Regions from separate parts of the Pseudomonas sp. MDT2-39-1 genome, predicted to be linked through region 2. Evidence: riboswitches for the same ligand, from Rfam matches in the RefSeq annotation. Region 2 holds a riboswitch; the other holds the start of a gene.
What was found. Region 2 has a riboswitch for cobalamin ahead of cobW (cobalamin biosynthesis protein CobW). Riboswitches for the same ligand answer to the same signal wherever they lie in the genome.
Positions count from the first base shown of each region.

Region 1: another riboswitch for cobalamin. It lies ahead of cobO (cob(I)yrinic acid a,c-diamide adenosyltransferase); the one in region 2 lies ahead of cobW (cobalamin biosynthesis protein CobW).

Region 1 covers NZ_CM142716.1:5,142,960-5,148,853, forward strand. The annotation lists gene ACYZTM_RS24085 (PQQ-dependent sugar dehydrogenase) at 1-428, opposite strand, end outside; gene ACYZTM_RS24090 (hypothetical protein) at 496-1,080, opposite strand; cobalamin riboswitch at 1,237-1,456, shown strand; gene cobO (cob(I)yrinic acid a,c-diamide adenosyltransferase) at 1,729-2,340, shown strand; gene ACYZTM_RS24100 (cobyrinate a,c-diamide synthase) at 2,351-3,766, shown strand; gene bluB (5,6-dimethylbenzimidazole synthase) at 3,763-4,413, shown strand; gene cbiB (adenosylcobinamide-phosphate synthase CbiB) at 4,410-5,318, shown strand; gene cobD (threonine-phosphate decarboxylase CobD) at 5,311-5,894, shown strand, end outside.
Region 2 covers NZ_CM142716.1:417,800-423,693, forward strand. The annotation lists gene cobN (cobaltochelatase subunit CobN) at 1-1,150, opposite strand, end outside; gene cobW (cobalamin biosynthesis protein CobW) at 1,154-2,215, opposite strand; cobalamin riboswitch at 2,314-2,527, opposite strand; cobalamin riboswitch at 2,789-3,015, shown strand; gene ACYZTM_RS02135 (CbtB domain-containing protein) at 3,136-3,327, shown strand; gene ACYZTM_RS02140 (CbtA family protein) at 3,339-4,043, shown strand; gene ACYZTM_RS02145 (cobalamin biosynthesis protein) at 4,040-4,453, shown strand; gene cobM (precorrin-4 C(11)-methyltransferase) at 4,552-5,298, shown strand; gene nfuA (Fe-S biogenesis protein NfuA) at 5,413-5,894, opposite strand, start outside.

The DNA.
Region 1 (5,894 bases), 1.7 Mb from region 2:
TCGGCGATGCCGTCGTGATCCTTGTCCCGCAGCAGCGTGATGCGGTTCGGGCTGGGGACGCCAGCGCCGGCACGCCCCATGACCTTGCCCATGACCCAGCCGCGAATGCCTTTACCGTCATCGGGTTTGGGGGGCGCGTTGGTTTCGGCCACCAATACATCGCCGTTGGGCAGCACATACAGCCAGCGCGGGTGATCGAGCCCTTCGGCAAATGCCGCCACCTGAGTGCCCGCCGCTGCGGTGGGTTTCGCACCCGCAGGCCAGCCGATCGCCGGGGCGATATTCACCGTCGGGATCAGGGTCTTGTTCGGTTCTGGCAGCTTGGGTGACGGGCCGGTGCCGTCGGAGACTTGCAAGCTGGAGGTTTCACCGCAGGCGGCGAGCCCTCCGGCGAGCGCGATGACGAGAACGAGCTGGGGCTTGCGCATGCGGGTCTTCCCTATGAATGCATTGACTTAATCATAGAGAAGATTTGAGGCGCGATGGTTCAACCGGTCAGCCGCGGGTTTCCTTGAACAGCACGGCGATGCCAGGGTGGTAGTTGCCGGCTTCGTTGCGCAACTTGCGATAGGCGTACGGGAAATACCAGGCCACGGCGCAGCTGTGTTCCTTTTGCAGGTCGTCGACCATGTCCTGAAGTTCTTCCGGCGTTGCGCTCTGCTGAGCCTTTTGTGGCGCAACGAACAGGCAGCCGAGTTTCAGGTCGCTGGCGTAGCTGATGCGTTTGGCGTCGCTGGTGATGTCTTGCAGCGCCTGAGTCAGGTTCAGGCTATTGACCCGCGGCCAGCGTTGAGTGGTCTGAAGGTAGGCGCGTTCTTCGGGGGAGGCGATAAACAGATCGGCGCGGCCGTTGCGTTCGCCTTCTTCGTTTTGCTTGCGCGTGGTGGTTTGTTGCAGTGTGACCATTTCCGCCATCCAGGCCGCGGCGGAGAGCAAGCCAAGGTTGGCTTTTTCGTCGTACCAGTAAGGCGTGTCATTGTCGCCGCGAACGGCATTGAAGCGGTCGATACAGTCAAACCAGCGTTCCAGCACCGGTCGCAGGAATTCCAGCTTCGGGTTGCTGATGATCATGCCTTGCATGTTGCTCACCCTTGTAATTGTGTTAGTGGGTTATGTGGCGCTTTGATATCACTGCTGGCAGTGTGGTGCAAGATTGGTGTCAGGTAATTGATGGGCGGCAGTATATCGAGCGCCCGGGCTTTGTCTTCAATTGACGCTCCACCCCCAACCCTCTAACCTTCGCGGCTTGTTTCAGGTGCTCTGTGGCGAAGGTCGACAGAGTGAAACAGGGAAGCCGGTGAGTGACTACCTTCGCGCGGCGAAACGTCATGAACCCGGCGCTGCCCCCGCAACGGTAAATGAGTAAAGGCTGCGCGAGGGCCTGTCATCAGCTTTTTCCTATACCGCTTTCAGACACAACTCGAAGGGCCGGGCCTGCTGTGGCGCAGGGCTGCGTTGCTCGGAGCTTGTTTGGAACGACCAAACCACGCTCCTCGCGCCTTGCCTGCGCCACAGCAGCCCCGGCGCGGTATAGGAAAAAGCTGATGACAGGCCCTAGCCACTGTGTCGACTGTCGACATGGGAAGGCGCGCAGTCCGGCGCAAGCCGCTCATGAGCCCGGAGACCGGCCTGATTCATCCAACGGCATCACGGTGGGCGATGCCAGGCTTCTTGCCGTCTATTCTTGTGCCTGCCCGCCGTTATCCAGTCTCAACGGAGAGCTCCCCCATGACTGATTCCCCTGATCGTGACGAACGCCATCTGGCGCGCATGCAGCGCAAAAAAGCCGTGATCGACGAGCGCATTGCCAACTCGCCGAATGAGTGCGGCCTGCTGCTGGTGCTGACCGGCAACGGCAAAGGCAAGAGCAGCTCGGCCTTCGGCATGCTCGCCCGGTCCATGGGGCACGGCATGCAGTGCGGCGTGGTGCAGTTCATCAAGGGGCGCAACAGCACTGGCGAAGAATTGTTCTTCCGCCGCTTCCCGGAGCAAGTGCGTTTTCATGTGATGGGCGAGGGCTTCACCTGGGAAACCCAGGATCGCCAGCGTGACATCGCCGCCGCCGAAGCTGCTTGGGAAGTGTCCCGCGAACTGCTGCGTGATCCATCGATCGGCCTGGTGGTGCTCGATGAGCTGAACATTGCCCTCAAGCACGGTTACCTCGACCTGGATCAAGTGCTCACTGACTTGCAGGCGCGTCCGCCGATGCAACACGTGGTAGTCACCGGTCGCGGCGCCAAGCCGGAGATGATCGAGCTGGCCGATACGGTCACCGAAATGGGCGTGATCAAGCACGCGTTCCAGGCCGGGATCAAAGCGCAAAAAGGCGTCGAGCTGTGAATACAATTTTATGAAAAGCATACGTCATTGCCCGGCGGTGCTGATCGCCGCGCCGGCCTCCGGTCAGGGCAAGACCACCGTCACGGCCGCGCTGGCCCGTTTGCATCGCAATCAGGGGCGCAAGGTTCGCGTGTTCAAGTGCGGCCCAGACTTTCTCGACCCGATGATTCTCGAGCGCGCCAGCGGTGCGCCGGTGTATCAACTGGACATGTGGATGGTCGGCGAGCAGGAAAGTCGCCGACTGTTGTGGGAAGCCGCCGGTGAAGCCGACCTGATCCTGATCGAAGGCGTTATGGGATTGTTCGACGGCACGCCGTCCAGCGCGGACTTGGCGCGGCACTTCGGTGTGCCGGTGCTCGGTGTGATCGACGGAACGGCGATGGCGCAGACTTTTGGTGCGCTGGCGTTGGGGTTGGCGAAGTATCAGCCGGATTTGCCGTTTGCCGGTGTGTTGGCTAACCGTGTGGGCACGTTGCGCCACGCACAATTGCTCGAAGGCAGCCTGACTGAGGGCTTGCGCTGGTACGGCGCGTTGTCGCGCGAGACCGGAATCGAATTGCCGAGTCGTCATCTCGGTCTGGTCCAGGCCAGCGAGTTGAACGATCTCGACCTGCGCCTCGATGCGGCGGCTGAATCATTGGCCAGCAGTTGCGATGTAGCGCTGCCGCCGCCCGTGGAATTTGCGGCTCCTGAAATAATCGTCGCCGAGCCTTTGCTGGCCGGCGTGCGAGTCGCTGTGGCCCGTGATGAAGCGTTCGCCTTCACCTACGGCGCGAGCCTGGATTTGCTGCGGGCCATGGGCGCCGAATTATTGTTTTTCTCGCCGATCCGCGATGCTGATTTGCCGGAGGCTGACAGTCTTTATCTGCCGGGCGGTTATCCGGAGCTGCACCATGTGGTGCTGTCACAGAACGCCTCGATGCTGGATGCGATCCGCGCCCATCATGCCGCCGGCAAACCGTTGTTGGCCGAGTGTGGCGGGATGTTGTACCTGCTTGATTCGTTGACCGACGTCGAAGGCACTCGCGCTGAATTGGTCGGTTTGCTGGCCGGTGATGCGGTGATGCAAAAGCGTCTGGCGGCGCTGGCGTTGCAAGCGGTTGAGTTGCCGGAAGGTTCGTTGCGCGGGCATACGTATCACCACTCGCTGACCAGCACCGAGCTTGAGCCGATTGCTCGTGGCTTGAGCCCGAACGGCGGGCGAGGGGCGGAGGCGGTTTATCGTGAGGGGCGGATGACCGCCTCTTATGTGCATTTTTATTTTCCGTCCAATCCTTCCGCTGTAGCTGCATTGTTTGCGCCTGACCGTGAGGCCGCCATCGCGAGCAAGTCGAATCGTCGCACCGCCGCTCCCACAGTTGAAAATGTGTTGCCTGAAGAAATGCGGTCCACTGTGGGAGCGGGCTTGCTCGCGAAGAGGCCATGACTGACAACGCATTCAGCCAAGCCGAACGCGAAGCGGTTTATCGGACAATTGCCGAACGCCGCGACATGCGCCACTTCAGCGGCGGCACGGTCGAGCCCGAGTTGCTACGGCGCCTGCTCGAAGCCGCCCATCAGGCCCCCAGCGTCGGCTTGATGCAGCCCTGGCGTTTCATCCGCATCAGCGACCGCACACTGCGCAGCAAGATCCAGCAACTGGTGGAAGAAGAACGCATCCGCACCGCCGAAGCCCTCGGCGAGCGCACCGACGAATTCATGAAGCTCAAGGTCGAAGGCATCAACGACTGCGCCGAGGTGCTGGTCGCCGCGTTGATGGACGATCGCCAGCGCCACATCTTCGGGCGTCGCACCTTGCCGGAAATGGACACGGCCTCGTTGTCCTGCGCTATCCAGAACCTCTGGCTGGCCTCTCGCGCCGAAGGTCTGGGCATGGGGTGGGTGTCGCTGTTCGAGCCGCAAGCGCTGGCGGATCTGCTGGGTTTGCCGCCCGGGGCCAAGCCATTGGCGGTTCTTTGCCTCGGCCCGGTCAAGGAATTCTATCCGGCGCCGATGCTGGTACTCGAAGGGTGGGCGCAGGCGCGTCCGCTCAGTGAGTTGCTGTATGAAAATTATTGGGGAGTGAGTCAATGAGTGTGGCGTTATTGAGTGTCGCCGCGGTGGCGCTGGACGCGCTGCTGGGTGAACCCAGACGCTGGCATCCGCTGGTGGCGTTCGGCCGTTTTGCCGACCGCATCGAGCAACGTTTCAATGGTGAGGGGCGTGGCTGGCGCAGCCATGGTGTCACCGCTTGGGTGATTGCAGTATTGCCGCTGACGTTACTGGCCACGGCGTTTTCCTGGGCGCCCTATGTCGGCTGGATAGTCGAGATTCTTGCGCTCTATTGCGCCCTCGGCATGCGCAGCCTTGGTGAACACGTCGAGCCGGTGGCCAAGGCCCTGCGCAGTGGTGATCTGGACGAGGCGCGCACACGTGTCGGCTATCTGGTCAGCCGTCAGACCAGCGAGCTGGATAAAACCGAAGTCGCCCGCGCCGCCACTGAATCTGTATTGGAGAACGGCAGCGACGCGGTGTTTGCCGCGTTGTTCTGGTTTGCCGTGGCCGGCGCGCCCGGCGTGGTGCTCTATCGCTTGAGCAACACCCTTGATGCGATGTGGGGTTATCGCAACGAACGCTTCGAACGATTCGGCTGGGCCGCGGCGAAGATCGACGATGTCCTCAACTACATTCCTGCGCGCCTGGTGGCGTTGACCTACGCGTTGCTGGGCAAAACCCGACTGGCGTTGAAATGCTGGCGCACCCAGGGCCCGACCTGGGACAGCCCGAACGCTGGCCCTGTGATGGCGGCCGGTGCCGGTGCACTCGGCGTCGAGTTAGGCGGGGCAGCGATTTATCACGGTGAACTGCATCAGCGCCCGCAACTGGGCGAAGGTGTGCCAGCGGATGCCGACTCCATCGACCGTGGCTGGCAATTGGTCCAGCGCGGGGTATGGTTATGGCTGCTGATTCTCTGCGTGGGAGCTGAATTCTATGCTTGAGCACGGTGGCCGGTTGCGCAAGGCGGCGCTCGAATACGGCATTGCCGAAGCCGATTGGCTGGACCTGTCCAGCGGCCTCGCGCCGTGGCCATTCCCGATCCCGGACATTCCGCTGCGGGCCTGGGCGCGCTTGCCGGAAACCGATGACGGTCTGGAGCAGGCAGCTTGCGACTATTACGGCGCTGCCCAGGTGCTGCCGGTCGCCGGTTCGCAAATGGCCATCCAGTTGCTGCCGCGTTTGCGTCGGGCCGGCAAGGTCGGCGTGCTGTCGCCGTGCTACGCCGAACACGCGCAAGCGTGGCGGCGCAATGGCTACATCGTGCGCGAAGTGCTGGAGCAGGAAGTCGACTTCTATATCGACAGCCTCGACGTGCTGGTGGTGGTCAATCCGAACAACCCGACGGGCCTGAGCCTGCCCCCGAGCCGTCTGCTCGACTGGCATGCCCGGTTGGCCTCGCGCGGTGGCTGGCTGGTGGTCGACGAGGCGTTCATGGACAACACGCCGCAGTTGAGCGTGGCGCCGTTTGCCCATCAGGTCGGCTTGATCGTGCTGCGCTCCTTCGGCAAGTTTTTTGG
Region 2 (5,894 bases):
CGAGGATCAGCGCGATGCGTTTTTCGCGATTCGGTACTCGCGCCAGATCGATCCAGCGCCGCGCCAGTTCGGCGACGAAATCCATGCGCTCCGGTTGCGCCCGATAGCACACCACGTCCGACTGACTGCGCTCGCTGCGCCACGCCAGGTCCTTGAAGCTGATCGGCCGGCTGATGATTCGCCCGTCCAGTTCCGGCAAGGCGATGTGCATCGCCAGATCACGCGGGCCGAGGCCCTGTTCACTGGCACGCCAGCCCGGCTCGTTGTCTTGGGCGCAGATTGCCTGGATCACCGGAATGTTGCGGCGAAACGGCCGCAAATGCGGCGCTTCGGGGCTGGATTGGGCAAAGCCGGTGGTATTGAGAATCACCCCCGCCTCGACTTCATCCAGCAGGTCCTCGACCACCGTCAGGCAGCCGGGTTCTTTCAAACTGGCCAGTGCAATCGGCAAAGGGTTGAGGCCCGCAGCCTGCAAACGCTGACAGAAAACATCGATAAAAGCGGTGTTCGCCGCCTGCAAATGCGAGCGATAAAACAGCACCGCCGCCACCGGTTGACCGGCCTGCCAGTCGGCTTGCCAATCGTGCAGTTCGGCGGGGCTTTTGTGCGGATGGTAAATCGCCGTACGCGGCAGCGTTTGCGGCTCGGCCCACACGTAATCGCGATCCAGCCAGCGATTGGCCAGGCAGCAGAAAAAATCCTGGGCATTGGCCATGCCGCCCTGACGCAAAAACTGCCAGAGACGGTCGCGGTCGTCGGCAGACACGGTGCTCAGGTCACTGAGTTCCGGGTCCGGCCGATCATCGCCGGGCACCAGAATCAGTTGTACGCCGCGTTGGGACAGCTCCACCAGACGTTCGACACCGTAACGCCAATAGGCGATGCCGCCGTGCAACGAAATCAGAATCACCTTGGCGTGGCGCAGCACTTCGTCGACATACAGATCGACCGACGCGTGATTCTGCACCTGCATCGGGTTGGCCAGGCGCACGCTCGGGTAATCATCCGGCAACTGTTGCGCCGCTTCGGCGAGCAGCGCCAGGCTTGAGTCACCGCTGCACAGGATCACCAGCTCGGCCGGGGTTTGTCCAAGGTCGGCGATGTTGTCATCCGACACGAATCCGCCGGGCTGGGTCCTGAGCAGGTGCATGGCTTAAACGCTGAGCGCAGCGCGCAATTGCGCTTCGATTAGAATTCCGTCCAGTTCCTGGCCGATCAATACCAGGCGCGTGGCGCGCGCTTCATCGGCGCCCCACTGACGGTCGAAATGCTTGTCGAAACGCGTGCCCACGCCTTGGATCAGCAGGCGCATCGGCTTGTTCGGGATCGCCGCGAAACCTTTGACCCGCAGGATGCCGTGCTGGACCACCAATTGGGTCAGTGCGTCCAGCAGCAGGCTTTCGTCAGCCTGCGGAAGTTCGATGGAGATCGAATCGAAAGCATCGTGATCGTGATCGTCCTCGCCTTCGTGGTGGTGATCGTGATGGCTGTGACGGCTGTCGATGTGTTCCTCGGAACCGGCACCGAGGCCGATCAGCACGTCCAATGGCACGCGCCCGCTGCTGGCTTCGATGACTTTTACCGCTGGCGGCAGTTCTTCGGCGACTTCCAGGCGCACACGGGCCAGGTCTTCAGGGCTGATCAGGTCGGCCTTGTTGAGGATCACCAGGTCGGCGCTGGCCAGTTGGTCGGCGAACAGCTCGTGCAACGGCGATTCGTGGTCCAGGTTCGGGTCGAGTTTGCGTTGGGCATCGACCTGGTCCGGGAAAGCCGCGAAGGTGCCGGCAGCAACGGCCGGGCTGTCGACCACCGTGATCACCGCGTCAACGGTGCAGGCGCTGCGGATTTCCGGCCACTGGAAGGCTTGGACCAGAGGTTTTGGCAGGGCCAGACCCGAGGTTTCGATGAGGATGTGGTCGAGGTCGCCGCGACGGGCGACGAGTTCGCGCATCACCGGGAAGAATTCTTCCTGAACGGTGCAGCACAGGCAGCCGTTGGCCAGTTCGTAGACGCGGCCGTTGGCTTCTTCTTCAGTGCAACCGATGGAGCACTGCTTGAGGATCTCGCCGTCGATGCCCAGCTCGCCAAATTCATTGACGATCACCGCGATGCGACGACCCTGAGCGTTGTCGAGCATGTGCCGCAGCAAGGTGGTTTTGCCCGAGCCGAGGAAGCCGGTAACGATGGTGACGGGGAGTTTGGCCAGTGTTTTCATCGGATGCCCTTTGGCAAGGTGGCGGGCATACGGGACGACAATCGCAGCGACGGGCGCGCGCGGAAGAGTTCGCCACCGGATCACCCCGCCCGGTTGTAGTGAGAATCTGTGTCGAGGCAGGTCTCCTGGCTGACGGTGTGCCGGGCGGTTGGCCTGGCATTCGCTGCGCCTTCCCGCGAACCCGTTGGACAGGGCTTTCAGTGGCGTGGCAGCGAACATCACCGTTCACAGTTGCGGGGGCAGCCGCGGCATCGACCGCGTTCCCTTCTTAGCTTCGGCAAATGCCGAAGAACCTCGAAAGCGCAAGGCTACGCATCGTCTTGGGGCGGGTCAATGTCCGCAATGACGATCTCTGTGGCGAGGGGATTTAGCGAAACGTCGCACCGCCCCCTTCGGCGGCGAAGCCGTCGCAAAACCTGTTTGCGGGGTGTGCCTGAAGAAATGCAGGGGCCGCTTCGCTGCCCAAAGGGGATAAATCCCCTCGCCACAGATAAATCCCTTCAACACAGTTACACCCCTCAATTGCGAGATGAGAACCCATGCCAATTGACGCCAAACCCCCGCCCATGCTCTCCTACACGCCTTGTTACGGGTGCCCTTCACAGGGTGAAACGGGAAACCGGTGAATCATGTGCTTTACTCAAGCCATGTCAGTCCGGTGCTGCCCCCGCAACGGTAAGCGAGCGAAGCGTCAGATCCACTGTGCCAGCAGTTCGGCATGGGAAGGTGATGCTTGCAGGTCAAGGCGAAAGCCAGTGCCCCTCGTGAGCCCGGAGACCGGCCCGCAACAGAAAGTGACCATTACGATCACTGAATAACAAACCCGCGGTGGGCGGGCGCTGTTTGAACCTCTGCGCGCCCGATTCGCAGGGGTTTTCCATGCGCTCTATTCACCCGCTGACAGACCAGAGGGAAGCGCCATGTCGATCATCAGCAGCACTAGCCACACAGCGGCCAGCACCACCACGACCCTGACTCAACGCCTGACCGCTGCCGTTTGCGCATCGATCCTTGGCGCTTGCCTTGTGTATTTCGCCGGTTTCTCGCACATCGAAGCGGTCCACAACGCCGCGCACGATACCCGTCACAGCTCTGCATTCCCGTGCCATTGAGACCTGCTGACATGATCAAGCGTATTGCGCAAACCGCAGGGTTCTCCGGGCTTCTGGCCGCCCTGTTGCTGACCCTGATGCAAAGTTTCTGGGTGGCTCCGCTGATTCTGCAGGCCGAGACTTTCGAAAAATCCGAGCCCGCCGCTGCTGAAGTTCACGAACACGCCGCCGGTGTTGCCGCTCATACCCACGATGCCGAAGCCTGGGAACCGGAAGACGGCTGGCAGCGCGTGTTGTCGACCACGGGCGGTAACTTGGTGGTAGCCGTTGGTTTCGCCTTGATGCTCGCCGGGCTCTACACCTTGCGCGCACCGACTAAAACCTCGCAGGGCTTGCTCTGGGGCCTGGCCGGTTACGCGACCTTCGTGCTGGCGCCAACCCTTGGCCTGCCGCCTGAACTGCCGGGCACTGCCGCGGCCGATCTGGCGCAACGGCAACTCTGGTGGATCGGCACGGCCGCCTCCACGGCTGTCGGCATCGCCTTGATCGTGTTTAGCCGTCACTGGCTGATGAAGATCCTCGGCGTGGCGATTCTCGCCGTTCCGCATGTGATCGGCGCGCCGCAACCGGAAGTGCACTCGATGCTCGCTCCGGAAGCCTTGGAAGCACAGTTCAAAATCGCTTCGCAGCTGACCAACGTCGCGTTCTGGCTGGCCCTGGGCCTGATCAGCGCCTGGTTGTTCCGCCGCAAAAGCGATGGCCAATACCACGCATGACGGATACCGGCACACCGCCGACTTTAGTCGTCGGCCTGGGCTGCCAGCGCGGCTGCCCCGCCAGCACGCTGCGGGCGTTGCTCGATCAGGCACTACAGGCTCATAAAATCGGACTTCACCAGATCAAGGCCCTGGCCAGTATCGACCTGAAGCGTGATGAACCTGGCCTGATCGAGCTGGCTGCGCAACTCGCATTGCCGCTGATGTATTTCAGCAGCGAGCAATTGAAAGGCTACAAACCGCGACTCAGCCATCATTCGGACATCGCGTTCGAACGCACCGGTTGCTACGGCGTGGCGGAAAGTGCCGCCCTGGCCCTGGCCGAACAACTGGCCCAGGCACCGGCAAAACTGCTGATTTCGCGACAAAAATACGCCCAGGCCACCCTGGCATTGGCCTGCGTTGCGTAAGATCCCCGATAATCCCCGCCTTCGATCATGAGCAATCTTCATCTGAAGCCTTACTCACGCCCTTTTTCTGACAGACTCTTTTTTCAAAGGAACGGACGATGACCGTCTACTTCATTGGCGCAGGTCCCGGCGACCCGGAACTGATCACCGTCAAAGGCCAACGGCTGATTCGCAGTTGCCCGGTGATCATCTATGCCGGCTCTTTGGTGCCCGCCGCCGTGCTGGAAGGCCATTGTGCCGAACAGATGGTCAACAGCGCGGAGTTGCATCTGGAACAGATCATCGAACTGTTCAAAACCGCCCATGCCAACGGCCAGGACGTGGCGCGGGTGCATTCGGGTGATCCGAGTCTTTACGGGGCGATTGGTGAGCAGATTCGTTATCTGCGAGAACTCGGGATTGCGTTTGAAATCATTCCCGGCGTTACGGCTACTGCCGCGTGTGCGGCGCTTTTGGGGGCTGAGCTGACGTTGCCCGACATTTCCCAGAGCGTGATTCTGACCCGCTATGCCGATAAGACCGTGATGCCGGCCGGTGAAGAGCTGGGCAGTCTGGCGCAGCACGGGGCGACCATGGCGATTCATTTGGGGGTCAATCATCTGGAGAAAATCCTCGCCGAATTGCTGCCGCATTACGGCGCGGACTGCCCGATCGCGGTGATTCACCGGGCGACCTGGCCGGATCAGGATTGGGTGGTGGGGACGATTGCGGACATTGCGGCCAAGGTTGCGGCGAAGGGTTTTCGGCGCACGGCGTTGATACTGGTGGGGCGGGTGTTGGGCAGTGATCAGTTCAGCGAATCATCGCTGTATCGCGCCGGGCATGCGCACTTGTATCGGCCCTGAGTCACGCTAAATCCCCTCGCCACAGGTAAATCCCTTCACTCACAGATAATCAATCGTCCACAAAAAAACGGCACTCACGGGTGCCGTTTTTTCATTTCGCAGCGAACACCTTACTCAGTAGTAGGCATTTTCTTTCTGCGTGTGGTCAGTCACATCCCGTACACCCTTGAGCTCGGGAATGCGCTCGAGCAAAGTGCGCTCGATGCCTTCGCGAAGGGTGACATCTGCCTGGCCGCAGCCCTGGCAACCGCCGCCGAACTTCAGTACGGCGATACCGTCTTCGACCACATCGATAAGGCTGACCTGACCGCCGTGGCTGGCGAGCCCCGGGTTGATCTCGGTTTGCAGGTAGTAGTTGATGCGCTCGTTGACCGGGCTGTCGGCGCTGACCATCGGAACTTTGGCGTTTGGCGCCTTGATCGTCAGCTGGCCGCCCATGCGGTCGGTGGCGTAGTCGACTACCGCGTCGTCCAGGAAGGCTTCGCTGAACGAATCGATGTAAGCGGTGAAGCTTTTGAGCCCCAGCGCGGTGTCTTCAGGTTTCTCTTCGCCCGGCTTGCAGTAAGCAATGCAGGTTTCGGCGTACTGGGTGCCAG